Regions from separate parts of the Hydrogenispora ethanolica genome, predicted to be linked through region 3. Evidence: riboswitches for the same ligand, from Rfam matches in the RefSeq annotation. Region 3 holds a riboswitch; each other region holds the start of a gene.
The links. A riboswitch is a leader RNA that binds a small molecule or an ion and turns the genes downstream of it on or off. The one in region 3 is predicted to bind cobalamin.

Region 1: another riboswitch for cobalamin. It lies ahead of EDC14_RS26790 (TonB-dependent receptor plug domain-containing protein); the one in region 3 lies ahead of EDC14_RS04465 (NAD(P)-dependent oxidoreductase).
Region 2: another riboswitch for cobalamin. It lies ahead of EDC14_RS17680 (sirohydrochlorin cobaltochelatase); the one in region 3 lies ahead of EDC14_RS04465 (NAD(P)-dependent oxidoreductase).

The regions. Positions count from the first base shown of each region.
Region 1 covers NZ_SLUN01000013.1:9,704-14,213, reverse strand. The annotation lists gene EDC14_RS11605 (ABC transporter substrate-binding protein) at 1-543, opposite strand, end outside; gene EDC14_RS26790 (TonB-dependent receptor plug domain-containing protein) at 577-2,418, opposite strand; cobalamin riboswitch at 2,604-2,866, opposite strand; gene EDC14_RS11595 (inverse autotransporter beta domain-containing protein) at 3,030-4,202, opposite strand; gene EDC14_RS11590 (sensor histidine kinase) at 4,476-4,510, opposite strand, start outside.
Region 2 covers NZ_SLUN01000024.1:53,473-57,982, forward strand. The annotation lists gene EDC14_RS17670 (ABC transporter substrate-binding protein) at 1-144, opposite strand, end outside; gene cobI (precorrin-2 C(20)-methyltransferase) at 194-898, opposite strand; gene EDC14_RS17680 (sirohydrochlorin cobaltochelatase) at 1,001-1,888, opposite strand; cobalamin riboswitch at 2,156-2,338, opposite strand; gene EDC14_RS17685 (nucleoside recognition domain-containing protein) at 2,637-4,025, opposite strand; gene EDC14_RS17690 (FeoB small GTPase domain-containing protein) at 4,018-4,510, opposite strand, start outside.
Region 3 covers NZ_SLUN01000004.1:36-4,545, forward strand. The annotation lists gene EDC14_RS04460 (DUF3794 domain-containing protein) at 95-634, shown strand; cobalamin riboswitch at 871-1,042, shown strand; gene EDC14_RS04465 (NAD(P)-dependent oxidoreductase) at 1,194-2,789, shown strand; gene cbiD (cobalt-precorrin-5B (C(1))-methyltransferase CbiD) at 2,786-3,892, shown strand; gene cbiE (precorrin-6y C5,15-methyltransferase (decarboxylating) subunit CbiE) at 3,871-4,506, shown strand; gene cbiT (precorrin-6Y C5,15-methyltransferase (decarboxylating) subunit CbiT) at 4,487-4,510, shown strand, end outside.

The DNA.
Region 1 (4,510 bases), on a different contig from region 3:
GATCCCCATCGTCTTCAGGTTTTTCATCAACCGCTCCTGCCCGTAGGGGCCGCCATAGACGAACACCACCTCCGGCCGTAGCGCCCGCAGCCGCTCGTAATCGGGGTTGTAACTGTCCCCGAGATAGGCGATGGTTCCGGCCTTCAATCCTTCTTTGACCGGGTCCAGATACCATTCCTCGGACGGACTGGTCACGCCGGCGAGGCTTCGCCAGAGCGCCGGGTCCTGAAAAGGCCGCAACAAACAGACCTGGGTCGGCGAGGCGAAAACCGCCCGCCGCAACGGAACGGGGATGACCGGGTAGCGGCGGAGCGCGGCCGGCACCTGCCGGCCCCGCGGCGCCAGGATCAACGTCCGGCCCGCGCCGTCCCGGACTCGCTTGAATCCGTCGGCCAGATAAGTCACTGCGAAGCCGTGGCTATAGCGCAATGGCAACCGCTCCGGCCCGTCCGCTCCGGCCGGGCCGGCACAAAGCGCGGCCCCCAGCAGGAGCAGGCCGGAAAAGATCCGCACCATTAATTTACGAAGGCACTCTCGTCTCATCCGCAATCCCATCCCCTGTTTTCCATCCTCAGCTCAAAAAGAATACTTCGCAGTCAGCAATCCGGCCCGGCCCGGCATGGGGTAACCGCTGTACACGGCGTACTCCTGGTCGGTCAGATTGGCAATGCCCAGGCTCATGGCGAATGAAGGGGTAAAGCGGTATCGGAAATTCAGATCGCCCACGTTGTAACCGGACAGCTCCGAACCGGACCACGTCCGGTTGCGAACGAACTTCCAGTTCAAATTCAGGTTAGCCTTGGGATCCCCTAGGGTCAAGCCCAAATCCACCTGGTTTTTGCCAAAAAAGTTGCCGGCTTGATAATTCCCGGTGCCATAGGCGTCATCTTCCCGGTCCAGCCAATGGTAATTGACCCAGCCGGTGAGCAGTTGCCAGGTCCCCTTCCAGCCGATCGTAACCCCATTGACCTTGGAACGGGCAACATTGTCGACCAACCAATTTCCCAAGGGGTTCGACAGATCCACGGGCGTCCATTGGATCCCGTCCCGGAGGCGGTTCCGAAAGAGATTGACCGTCCAGGTCGAGACGCCTTGCCGGTATTCGGCGCTGATGTCGAAGCGCCGGCCCCGCTCCGGCCGGAGATCGGGATTGCTGTACATGCCGACCTGATCCCAATACAGATCGTTGATGGTCGGGACCCGGTAGGCCTCCCCATAACCATATTTCAGCGTCAGCGCGTCGCCGACCTGTTGGACGAGGCTCACCCGGGGCGAGAGCTCGGAGCCGAATTGCGAGCTGTGGTCCTGGCGCAGTCCGCCGATGAGGCTCAGGCCCGGGATCGGCCTGTAAGTGTCCTGGGCGAAAAACGCCCAGTCGTCCTGGGTATGAGCGCCGGCCTTGTCGCTCTCGAACTTGGTTTGTTTCACGGTCAGGCCGCCCAGAATCTCATGCTCCCCAAGGGTGTAAGTCCCGGCGATGTCGCTGCCCAGGACTTTCGAACGGTAACGGCCGTGGTCCTCCAGTTGATAATAGGGCGCCCCGGCGTAGGCGGGCTGATCATAGTCCTCGTCCCAAAACTGATGATAAAGTTTATATTCCCAAGTGCCCGCGAGGAATTGGCTTTTGCCGTTCAAGTTGACTGTATAACTGTCGTCCGACTGTTCCCCCTGAAATACCGGATAGGCGACTGAGCCCGGGACCTCAATCTGCTTGCTAGTGGCCTGGAGGTATAACTTAAGGTAGTTGTCCTCTTCCTCAAAGAAATTGTATTGGCCCGTGAAATAGTTGGCAGCCAGATCCGAGCGGGCGCGCGAACCGTCGGTGATATTGCGGCCGATGGCAAAACCCCAGCGTTCCTGGATGGTGGTCACGTTGAAGCGGCCGGTATCGAAGGTGCCGCCCGCCAGCGACACCTGATTTTGCGGCTCTCCGGTCAGATCGGTGATGATATTGACCACGCCGCCTAGGGCATTTGCGCCGTATAACGCCGAGAGCGGCCCGTGGGTCACCTCGATCCGCTCGACGCTGGCGGCCGGGAACGCGCTCAGGTCAACCATACCCAGGGTCCCGGTATTGGCCGGAACCCCGTTGACCATCACCAGGGTCTGCTGGGAATCGGCGCCGTCCAGCCGGATGCTGGCCGTGCCGGTGCCGCTGTATTGGGCGATGGGCTGACCGTTGGCGGACAGCGCCTGGGCCACGCTCCCCTGCTCCGTACCGGATGCCTCGATATCCTGCCTGGTGATGACTTCGGTGGTCCCCGGCGCCTGTGCCTGCGGCTGCTGTACCCGGCTGGCGGTAACCACCACTTCTGCTTCCTCGTATGTATCGGTCTCCGTCGCCGCGCTGGCCACGGGATAACCGCAAAGCGCAATGGCGAGGGTCAATGGGATCCAACTCCAGAACGAACGTTTCAATGAAAGTCCCCCTTTGCTTTTTGGGTTGCCGGCTCCCTATGCCGGCCAGATGGCAGGAGAGGCGCCGCCGCTAGCCGGGCCGCCATGGCGCGAGGACAGTAAAAAAGGCCTTTAACCCGATGAATGGGGTCAAAGGCCGGAATAACCATGCCATGAGACATCATCCCCCTATCGACCGTAGGTCAGATTCCAATCTTTTCAAGGCAGGTCTCCTGACTTCAGGATCATGACGCGTTGACCCCTTCCCGGAATTACCCAGTGGGTCTATATGGGATGAAATAAATTTCTTCATTATTCCATCATGGCCAGCTTAGGAACATGATGCTTTAGAAATTCAATTCAACTGATATAGCTGTCAACGAATTCCCCTGTTACAGTGGCGGGACCGTACCGGAATCGCACCGGTTTCCCTATCAAGCCGTTAGGCACCTTGAAGATATACGATTTTTATGAAGAAGGTGCGAGAGTCTTTGAAATATTATAGAGTTTCATTGGCATTTACGCAACTTCAAATATTTGCGAAACCGGTTCGAATTGGTTTAAAAAAGCGGACAGGATGGTTTGCCTTCACGCGGAGAGCGTTTGCCGAATGCTCCGGGCGCGCCGGCGTTTCATTTTTCGATGTGGATCGTGTTGTCGCGTTGCACCGATTGCAGCAGTTTCGCGCCCATCGCCGCGTTTTCCTGTTGCTGTTGGTAAGTTTTCAACGAAGGCAGGCTGGACGGTCCGAAGGTGTAGTTGAACAGTACCGACTCCACCACCGGATTCACGGCATACCCGAGCTTGACGCTGAAATGCGGGGTGAGCCGCAAGCCGGTCCGGAATTGCAGCGTGGCTACATCGGCGGAACGTTCGTGAAAATAAACCTGTTTGCTGGCATACAGCGTCAGCCAAGGCATTTCCGGCAAGGGGCCGCCGATCTTCAGATCGTAGCCGGCCGCCACGTTCCCCTGGCCGGACGAATCGCCGGGCAGGCGCCGCAGGCCGCCATTCAGGACAAAATAACCGTTGAGCCGGGTCTCCAGTTGTCCGGCGAAAAATTCCAACCCGACTCCGGCCCGGGAGCGATCGGTATCGTAAGAATAATCGTAAAAGCCGTTGACCCCGAGGAGCCGGCTCTGGCCGTCCAACAGCTTGCGATAACCCGCCCCCACATTGAGCGTGGGCGTGGTGCCGGTGGAGTCGGCGCTGACCCGGCTCTGCCAGAAGAGCAGATCGGTGGGCTGGTTGGTCCAAAGCGGCTGGATGGTATTAAGCGAGTATAATGGTTTTAAGGTACCGTCCAGGGACAGCCGCAGCTCGGTCCGGGTCAGCCACTCCGGTCCGTTGCTTTTGGCTTCGCCGAAGGCCCACGGAAAAATGGTATTGAAGAACCGGGCCGCGCTGGGAGTCGCGGGAACGGTGGTGAAATCGGCGAACCGGTTGACGGGCTTCGCCGGCTGGCTCTGAACGGCGATAATATGCTCCTGTTTCAGCTTGGCGCGGACGATCTGCGCCAACTCGGCGGAGTCCGGGGCCGTTTCCCCGGCTTGGTCCGGCTCTGCCACTCCAAGTTCGGCTTCTGCGTCTTGGGAATACTGCAGTTTGGCGATTCTATCCAGCGCCGAATAGTAACCGGCCGATCCGGCCAGCGCCAGGCCTGGCTCGGGATACTCCAGGAATGATGAGAGAATCGCGGTTTCGATATCCGTGGCATCGGCATCCGCGAACGCTGACGCGCCCGCCGGGACGTTCACCGTCAAAAGGAGCGCTCCCGCGAGCATGGCCCCAAGTATCCTCGGCAACAAACCAATCCCTCCCCGGCAGCAATGATTTACGGATGAATTCTACTTCGAAGCGGGATTTCCTTTCGAGAATTTCTGCTTTGAGCTGCGAACCCTTGCGATATGATCATCGGCATCTTCGCGCAGGACTTTACGGGTCCAAGCGGTCCTCCGCCGGCGAAACCCCGGTGCCGATGATAGATTCCTAATGCTCACTATAAAAAAAACCTACAAACCTTAGTCTGAAGGGATAATCCCTTGCTTTAATCGAAGCATTCGACGGACTTTCATACTTTAGATCGGCAAAACCGCCGTAAAACGCGCTCCCT
Region 2 (4,510 bases), on a different contig from region 3:
TCGCCCGGCATCGTCGGTTATTTTCAGATATCCGGCTTGCTTATGACTTCCGGACGGGGCCTGCTTGGCCTGCAGGCTGGGTCCGGCCATGATCACGGCCGTCAGCACCATGATGACCAGGCCGCATCGCCAATATTTTTTCAAAAAACTCCGCCTCCTTCTCCCGCCGGCCCTGGATGAACAACAAAGGGCTTCACGCTTTATTTCTGCGCGTCAGGATCGTGGATAAATAATTGATCGTTTGGTCGCCGATCTCAGTTACGTCGCGCACCACTTGCTCGTCCTCCAAACCGCACCGGCTGACCATTACCGCGTTCTCGGCCAATCCGTGCCGTTTTAGCGTCTCGATAAGTTTTTGATAGTTTTTATACACCTTCATCAGTACGACATTGTCCGACCTTGCCAGCACCCGGTCGAGTTGCTCCGGGGTCAGCGTCGCCGGGACAACGCTTAAGGTATCATTCCCTTCGGCCAGCGGATAACCCAGTTTGCTGGCCATGGCGCAAAAAGCCGGCACCCCGGGGATGGTCTCCACGGGGTAACCGCAGTTCTCCAAGAGATGAAAGATATAGATATAGGTACTATAGAACATCGGATCGCCCAATGTTAAAAATACGACTTTTTTCCCCGCCGCCAGCAATTCCAGAATGGTATTTTTATTGTTTTCCCAGGCTTCCGATAAAGTTTCGCCATCAAACACCATCGGGAAAACCAACCTCACGATGGGGACTCCCGCTTTCAAAAAAGGTTGGGCAATGGTCAGTGCCGTGCTTTCATCCTTTTTCTCGGTTTTGGGCGCAATGACGACATCCGCTTGCTGAATCGCCCGAATCGCTTTGACAGTAAGCAGTTCGGGATCACCGGGACCCACGCCGACCCCATAGAATACTCCCGCCATCCATATACCTCGCTGATTTGAACTTCGCCTGCATTCTTGAAAATAGGGCAAAACCAACCCCGGCCGCCCGCGGATAGCGTTGATCCTGCCCTTCAGACTTTGCTATTGAATAACCGGAATGGGCGGCTTGTCCTTGCTCCGCTCCTTATACTTGTTGTCGATGGCGTCCCGCACGTGTTGGACATAAATGTCCTGAACCGCGGGATTTTCACCCAAGCCGTGGAGGTAACTATCCACTTTGAATCCGGCTTTGAGCAGCTGCGATTTGAATGAATCCTCTTCGTCGCCGGCCATATCGTTGTTGGCATGGTCTCCGGCAACCAGCATAAAGGGGACCAGGGTCACTTTCTCAATCCCATTTTGCTTGAGTTTCTCGGTGAGATTTTCAAACGTCGGATAGCCTTCCACCGTGAACACGAACACCTTTTTGAGGCCCGCATCCTCCAGTTTTAATTGCAGCGCGGCATAGGCGGTGTTGGCCGGGTTTACGCCGCCGTGTCCCATCAGGGCGACGGCTTCATGGGCCCCAAGCTTCGGCAGTTGCGCTTGTAAAGCCTTGATGACGATCAAATAATCGTCGGGTTTTTCGCCCTCCTGTCCCGTGTAATAGAGCAGCGGACGGCCCACCGACAGTTTGGCGAAGGCTTTGTCGTAGCTTGACACCGAATTCATGAGTTTTTCATATTCCTCACCGGGCTCGATGTGCAGCGGCTGGATGATTGCTTCGCTGTAACCGTCCGCTTTCAACCGCTCCAATGCTTGCTTTTCGGTGTCAAATTTTAAGCCGCGATCGGCCAGTCTTTGAATGATGATCCGGGAGGTAAAGGCTTCCCGGACTTCATAACCGGGGAAAGCGGCGCGGATTTTCTCCTTCACCGCCGCGGTGGTCACTTGGTGGGTATCCATGTAAGTGGTGCCGAAACTAACGACCAAGATGGCTTTTTTCACTGGCTTTGCCTCCGCGGCGTGAGTTTTTGGCCCAAAAGTCATTCCAAAATTAAAAGTTGTCAAAAGCGCGATCGTGATCAACCAAAAACTTTTTTTCATTGGTATCACTCCTTCATTCTCTGATTACTCTGGAATATCATCCGAATATAGCCGTAGGCCCTGGCATCACCTCCCATCAAGAACTCCTTACGCGGCTCGGGAGGCTCAATATCCAAAGGCGCACCAATCCAATAAAAATCCCGGCTAAAATAGCCGGGATGGAGTAATACGCGATTGCATAGAATCCCCTTCCCGTCGCTCGTAGGTATAACGGAGATTGTTCAATAGGCAGTTATCCTGGCTCTGGATCTTCGCTTACCCAAACCTTCCCAGAATTCTCATTCCAGTGGCATTCTCTTGGGCTTGCTCCCCATTACAGTGGCGGGACCGCGTCGGCGTTGCACCGTTCTTCCCTATTAAGCCCCGAAGGGCACCTATCTCATTCCATATTCAATTAGCGGTTATCTTATCAATCGATTCTAAAAGACACACCTGCGCTAAAGCGCGGGAACCAACAAATTTTCAGCAATTTCACTTTTTTATGGACTCGCCCATTACTTAACATAAATTCTATCATGAATTCGCCTAATGTCAATCCAATTCGCAACGAATGGGCCCTGGAAAATAATAAACCAACCCAAGCTTTCATTGGGATTCTCCGCTTTTATTCCGCAAAGGTGGCGGCTTCCTGTTTTTCATATCCGCCGCCACCCGACGCGTACCATTTTTATTCTGCTAACGATGTTTCAACCTAAACCAACCCCAACGCCCGCGCAATCTGCGCGATGAGGAAACAGACCAGAACCGCCACTCCGGTGGGAATTAACGCGGCCAGTAATGTCCATTTCACGCTTTGAGTCTCCTTGCGAATGGTCAGCAACGTTGTGGCGCAGGGAAAATGCAGCAGCGAAAAAAGGATCATATTCAAGGCGGTCAACCAGGTCCACCCGTTATTGATCAGGAGCCGGCGCAGGGCATCAATACTGTCCAGCTCGAGCATGGCTCCCTGAGACATGTAACACATCATTAGAATGGGCACAACAATTTCATTGGCGGGTAAGCCCAATAAGAAAGCCAGGATAATAAAACCATCCAATCCAAGCAGCTGCCCAAAGCCTTGGAGCCAGCCTGCCAAGTACCCGATAATGCTGAGATCCCCGATATGAATATTGGCCAGTATCCAAGTTATCGCGCCGGCCGGCGCCGCTACGACAACGGCCCTCATTAAGACAAACAGCGTCCGGTCTAGCACGGAACGGATTAGCAACGACCCTACTTTCGGTATCCGATAGGGCGGGAGCTCCAAGGTAAATGTGGAAGGAATCCCTTTCAACAAGGTTTTTGACAAAAGCCACGATACCGATAAGGTAATCAGAACTCCCAGGACAACGACCACGGCTACCAACCCCGACGCGGCGAAACTGTTGTAACCGCTCACGAATGCCCCCATAAACACCGCCGCCATGGCGATCAGTGTCGGAAACCGTCCGTTGCACGGCACGAAATTGTTGGTCAGGATCGCGATCATCCGCTCCCTGGGAGACTCGATAATCCGGCAGGCAATGATCCCCGCCGCGTTGCACCCAAATCCCATGCACATGGTGAGTACCTGTTTTCCGTGGGCGCCCGCTTTTTTAAAGAATTTATCCAGATTGAAAGCGACCCGGGGGAGATAGCCCAGATCCTCAAGGAATGTAAAAAGCGGGAAGAAGATGGCCATCGGCGGCAACATCACCGATACCACCCAGGCTAAGCCACGATACATACCCAAAACTAAAACGCCATGCAGCCATGCTGGCGCACCCGCCCACCGGAAAAGCTCGGTTAATTTATCTTGAAATCCAAAGAGGACATTGGCGATCATTTCAGAAGGAACATTTGCTCCGCTAATTGTCAACCAGAAAACCAGACCCAGTAAAGCAATCATTAATGGAAACCCAAAGATTTTCGATGTAACGACGTTATCGATCTTCTGGTCCAGATCGCGCTTGAGGTTCTGGCCCCTTACGACTTTCCCGGCAATCTCCTGGGCTTGCTGGTAAATGTCCTTTACAACCTGATCCCTTACGGCGCCCAATTGATTCCGGAGGATTTGGGCCTTGCTCATGATCTGATTGAAATCAATCTCTCCATTATTCATAACAGTGAGCCTCCCCGCGCCGGATGGCGAGTGGTTCTTGACGCTGATCCTTTTTCAGATGATGGAGCATCTCCGTAATCATCGTCGCATCGCCATCCAAGAGACGCATTGCCGCCCAACGGCTATTGAACTTCCCCTGCAGCAAAGTTTCGACGTCGTTTTGGAGTTGGTTTATGGCATTCTCAATGCTTTCATTATAAATCAATGGGTGCGGGCAAATTGGTTTCTTTTCGATGGCCACTTTGTGGATGGCGTCTTTCAATTCTGTCAGTCCAACTTTATCCCTGGCTACCGCCGGGATAACCGGAATGCCCAGGATCTTTTCCAGCCCGGAACAGTCGATTGCAATGTTTTTCCGTTTTGCCTCATCGATGAGATTGACACAGAGAATCGTTTTCGTGGTGACCTCCATGACCTGTAAAACCAAGTTTAGGTTGCGTTCGATACAGGTGGCGTCCGCAACCACCACGGTGGCGTCGGGATTC
Region 3 (4,510 bases):
ATTCTTTGCAATTCTTGGGGATTTAGGTCGTTTCCGTAAACTTAAATCACGGATTCAGGTATATTGTAAAGGACCATCAAAGGAGGATTACCAAATGAGCTGTTTTTGCTACTCTTCCCTGGGCGATCATCAGCAGGTGCGGGCAACGACCGAGCGGATCAAAGTCCTGAAAGTGGTCGGTGAGGCTGTCGGACAGCTGGTATTCCAAAATACGGTTTCGCTCAATGCGATTAAAATTATCAATATTGATGCTGATTTAAAAAATTTCGAGGATCATGTTTTCTTTGGCAAAGTCGTGAAACAGGGAACGGTTCACATCCAGATCCTGTATGTTGATCCCGATGGCGTCGTGCGTGACTTCCAGGAGGATTCCCCCTTCACGCTGACCGTGGAAATTCCGGGTATTAAGAAGACCCCGTTCACCGAGGTTCAAAATCATGTACTGGATATTGATACCGATTTTATCTTGAAACCATCCTGCAAATGCGACGATGAGGCCAGGGTAGATGTGAAAGTCATCGCTCATGTGCTCGTGAAAGTATCCGAATGGACTCAACTGGATGTCATCACCAAAGTGGATGTTTTCCCGAAAGTCAATTCTTTGAGCCAGGCCAGTTGTTGCAAAAAGTGGTAGAATCACCAGAACTCCTTCGCACTGGGTGGGCCCTTAACTCCGGGAGATGCGTCCCGGAGTTTCTATTTTGGGCGGAAATTGCGGCATATGATCCGGATTTTTGCCGTCTACGCGATTCAATCCCTTAAATTTTCCATCAGGGTCGGCTTTAGGGACCATGCTGCTTATTCGAAATTTGATTCAACTTCGATAAAATAAAGAGGAGATGGCAGAATAAAAGCGAATATCCTGATCAATTTATACATAGATTCTCTGGTGCCTTCGGGATAATAGGGAAGCGACAAGGGAACCCCTCAAGTCCACGGACCCGCCACTGTAGCCGCAGAGGAGATACATTGCCACCGCAAGGGAAGGCGTACTCTCCGTCGAAACGGCAGTCAGGAGACCTGCCAGAGAGATTTACACCGGCCTTCGCGGATTGGGGTCAAGTTTACGTCTGTTAAATTCACCCTGCCATTGGCAGGGTTTTTTTGGAGCAAGAATGCTTTTCCAAGTCGGCTGCGATCGGAATCAACAAGCGCTATGGGCGTATCTCCACAGTGGGGAGGCAGCTTCAGCCGTGGCACGGGTCCTGGGCGATCTGCCCGGCGCCGAAGCCGCCATCCTGCAGACCTGCCACCGTTGGGAGTGCTTCGGGTATGCGCCGGGTGCGGACTTGCCGCCAACATTGCGGGAACGGTTGCTGCAGGCCTGTAAGGGCGGGGAATCCCTGGCGGAGCAATTCCGGATCCGTTTTGGCCCGGCTGCCGTCGAGCACCTGATGCGGGTGACCGCCGGGCTGGAATCGCCCCTCATCGGCGAGCACGAGATCGCGGCGCAAGTGAAGGAATGCTTCCGCGAGGCCCGGCGGGAAGGCCGGGTTGGCCCCATGCTCGATCTGGTTTTCCGCAATGCCCTGGCGGCCGGCAAAAAAGTCCGGCAACAGACAGCGATCGCCAGCGGCAATCTCAGCTACCCCGGTTTGGTCTGGCAGATAATCCGCGCTCATGCGGAATCGCCGCCGGGACGGGCCCTGCTCATCGGCACCGGCAACCTGGCCCGGGGAATCGCGGAGATCCTTGCCGTCAACCGGATCCAGCCTCACTTCATTGCCGGCCGGAATCCGGAGCGGGCCGCCGAGTTGGCGCGGCATTTCGACGGCGGTTGGAGTCCGCCATCCGAATTGCCCCGTTGTCTGGAGGACTTCCAGGTGGTAATCGGAGTGTCGGGAGCGGGGCGCATTTTAATTTCAGGAGCGCAATTGGCCGGCTTGAGCGGTCCGAGACTGTTGATCGAGCTCTCGTCCCCGCCGGTCATCGCACCGCCGTCTCTGGAATATCCGGGGTTGGCCTATTACGGGCTGAACGATCTGAAACAGCTGGCCGCCCGGAATATGGAGCGCCGGCAGTCGGAGCTGCCCCGGGCCGAGCTGATCATCGCGGCGGCCGTGTCCGAGACCGTGCTCGCGCTTTACCAGCGCGAGCAGGAGTTGGATATCGCCGAACGCAGCCGGCAGATCATCGAAGCCGGACAACTTTCCCTGGAAACCTTATTGCGGCGGGTGGAAGACGAACGGTTGCAACAAGAGCTGGAGCGGGCCTGGGCGCAACAATTACGCAAACTGGTGTACCTTTCGATTGCCAACGCCAAGAATGAAGCCTTGCGGCCGGCGGTGCCCCTGCAGAATCATTTCTTTCCAGTGGTCGTCTCCCTCAAAGCCAAGCCGGTCCTGATCGTCGGCGGCGGCAAGGTGGCGACCCGCAAAATCCAGCGGTTGCTGGAGGCCAATGCCGTCATTACGGTGGTCGCTCCCAAGCTGGCCCCGGAATTGGGACCGCTCGCGGCGGCGCAAAGGATCCAATGGCGGGCGGAGTGCTTTAGGCCGGAGCATTTGGCCGGAGCCGCCCTGGTCATTGCAGCCACCGATGACCCGGATGTCAACCGCCGGATCGTGGGCGAAGCCCGGCGGCGCAACCTGTGGGTGAGTTCCGCGGCGGATGCGGCGGACTCGGACTTCATCTTCCCGGCGATCATCCGGCGCGGTGATTTATTGGTGGCCATTTCGACGTCGGGCAAGAACCCGGCCATCGCGCGAAAGCTCCGGCTGGAGCTGGAATCCTTGTTTGGCCCGGAATTGGAGGATCTCAATCTGGAACGGGACGCTCCAAAGCCATGAACGGGTTGCGCCAGGGCTTTACCACCGGGACCGCCGCCGCAGCAGCGGTCAAAGCGGCCTTGCTTTGCATGGCCGGGGAGGAAAACCACACGGTGGAGGTCAGCCTGCTTCAGGGAGGGAAGCTTGAGATTCCGGTCCAAAGTTGCGGCAGGGTCGATAGCGATCCCGGCGCCTATTACGGAGAGATCGTCAAGGATGCCGGCGACGATCCCGATGTCACCCATGGGCTGCTCATCCGGGCGGAGATCCGGCGGCTTCCCGGGACGGCGGTCGTTCTCAACGGCGGAGCCGGCGTGGGCCGGGTGACCAAACCCGGGCTGCCGGTTCCCCCCGGCGAGCCGGCCATCAATCCGGTACCCCGGCGGATGATCCTGCAGGCGGTGGACGAAACCCCGATCCGGCAGGGCCTGGAGATCACCATTATTGTCCCGCGCGGCGCCGAGGTCGCCCCGCGCACGCTCAATCCGAGGCTGGGAATTGTAGGAGGGATCTCGATCTTGGGAACCACCGGAATCGTGAAGCCGGTCTCCGAGGAAGCCTGGCGAGATTCCTTGGTCCCGCAGCTGAACGTGATCGCCGCCGCCGGCCACGATACCGCGCTCTTAACCCCCGGCCGGCAGGGGCTGAATTGGGCGCTGCAGCGGGGAATCCCGGAGGAACAGATCGCCGAGACCAGTAATTTTATCGGCTTCATGCTGGAGCAGAGTCAAAAAGCCGGCTTCAGGCAAGTGATCCTCTGGGGGCATTACGGAAAGCTGCTGAAAGTGGCCGCCGGAGTCTTTAAAACCCACAACCGGGTCGCCGACGCCCGGCTGGAGACGCTGATTGCCATCAGCGCCCTGCTGGGCGCCGCTCCGGAACTATTGCGGCGGATCGACTCCGCCAACACGACGGAGGAAGCGGTCCAGCAGTTGACCGCCGCGGGCCTGGATCGCCCGGTGTTGGACGCCGCGGCCGAACGGGCCAGCCGCAAGGCGGGCGAACGGTACGGAATACCGGCCGTCGGCACGGTCTTATTGGACCGGAACGGCGTGATCCGGGGCAGCGACCGGAACGCCGAACGAATCATGAGGGAGCGACGATGGACGCCAACTGGGTCGTAATCGGAATGGGTCCCGGCGGACCGGACTATGTGACCGCCGCGGCCCGCGACGCGCTGCGGAGCGCCAGGTTCGTCTGCGGCAGCCAGCCGCTGCTGCAAAAATACTTGGGACCGGCCCAAACCGGACTGGTCATCGACGCCGATCTGGACGCTCTGCAACAGCGGCTGAGCGGGTGGCTGGCGGAGCGGGTGGCCTTTCTGGTCAGCGGCGATCCCGGTTTTTACAGCATCCTCGACTGGTTGAGACGGGAGTTTCCGGGACAGCGGATGGCCGTCGTTCCCGGCATCAGTTCCATGCAACTGGCCTTCGCCCGTCTAGGACAGAGCTGGTATGATTGTAAATTCTTAAGCCTGCATGGTCGCGACGGCGTCGACTTCCTGACGGAGCTTCGCCATAACCGCCAAGTCTGCCTGCTTACCGACGAGCGCCGCCCTCCGGCGGCCATTATCGCCGCCGTCGCCGCCCATTTTCCGAAGCGAAGGGTCTTCGTCGGCAGCCGCCTGGGCACGGCGGAAGAAGCAACCTGGCAGGGTACGGCCGGCGCCTACCAGGACGGGGATCCCAATCATCCTTATAGCGTGGTGATCGTGGCAGATGCAGAATTGGCCCTATGAGACC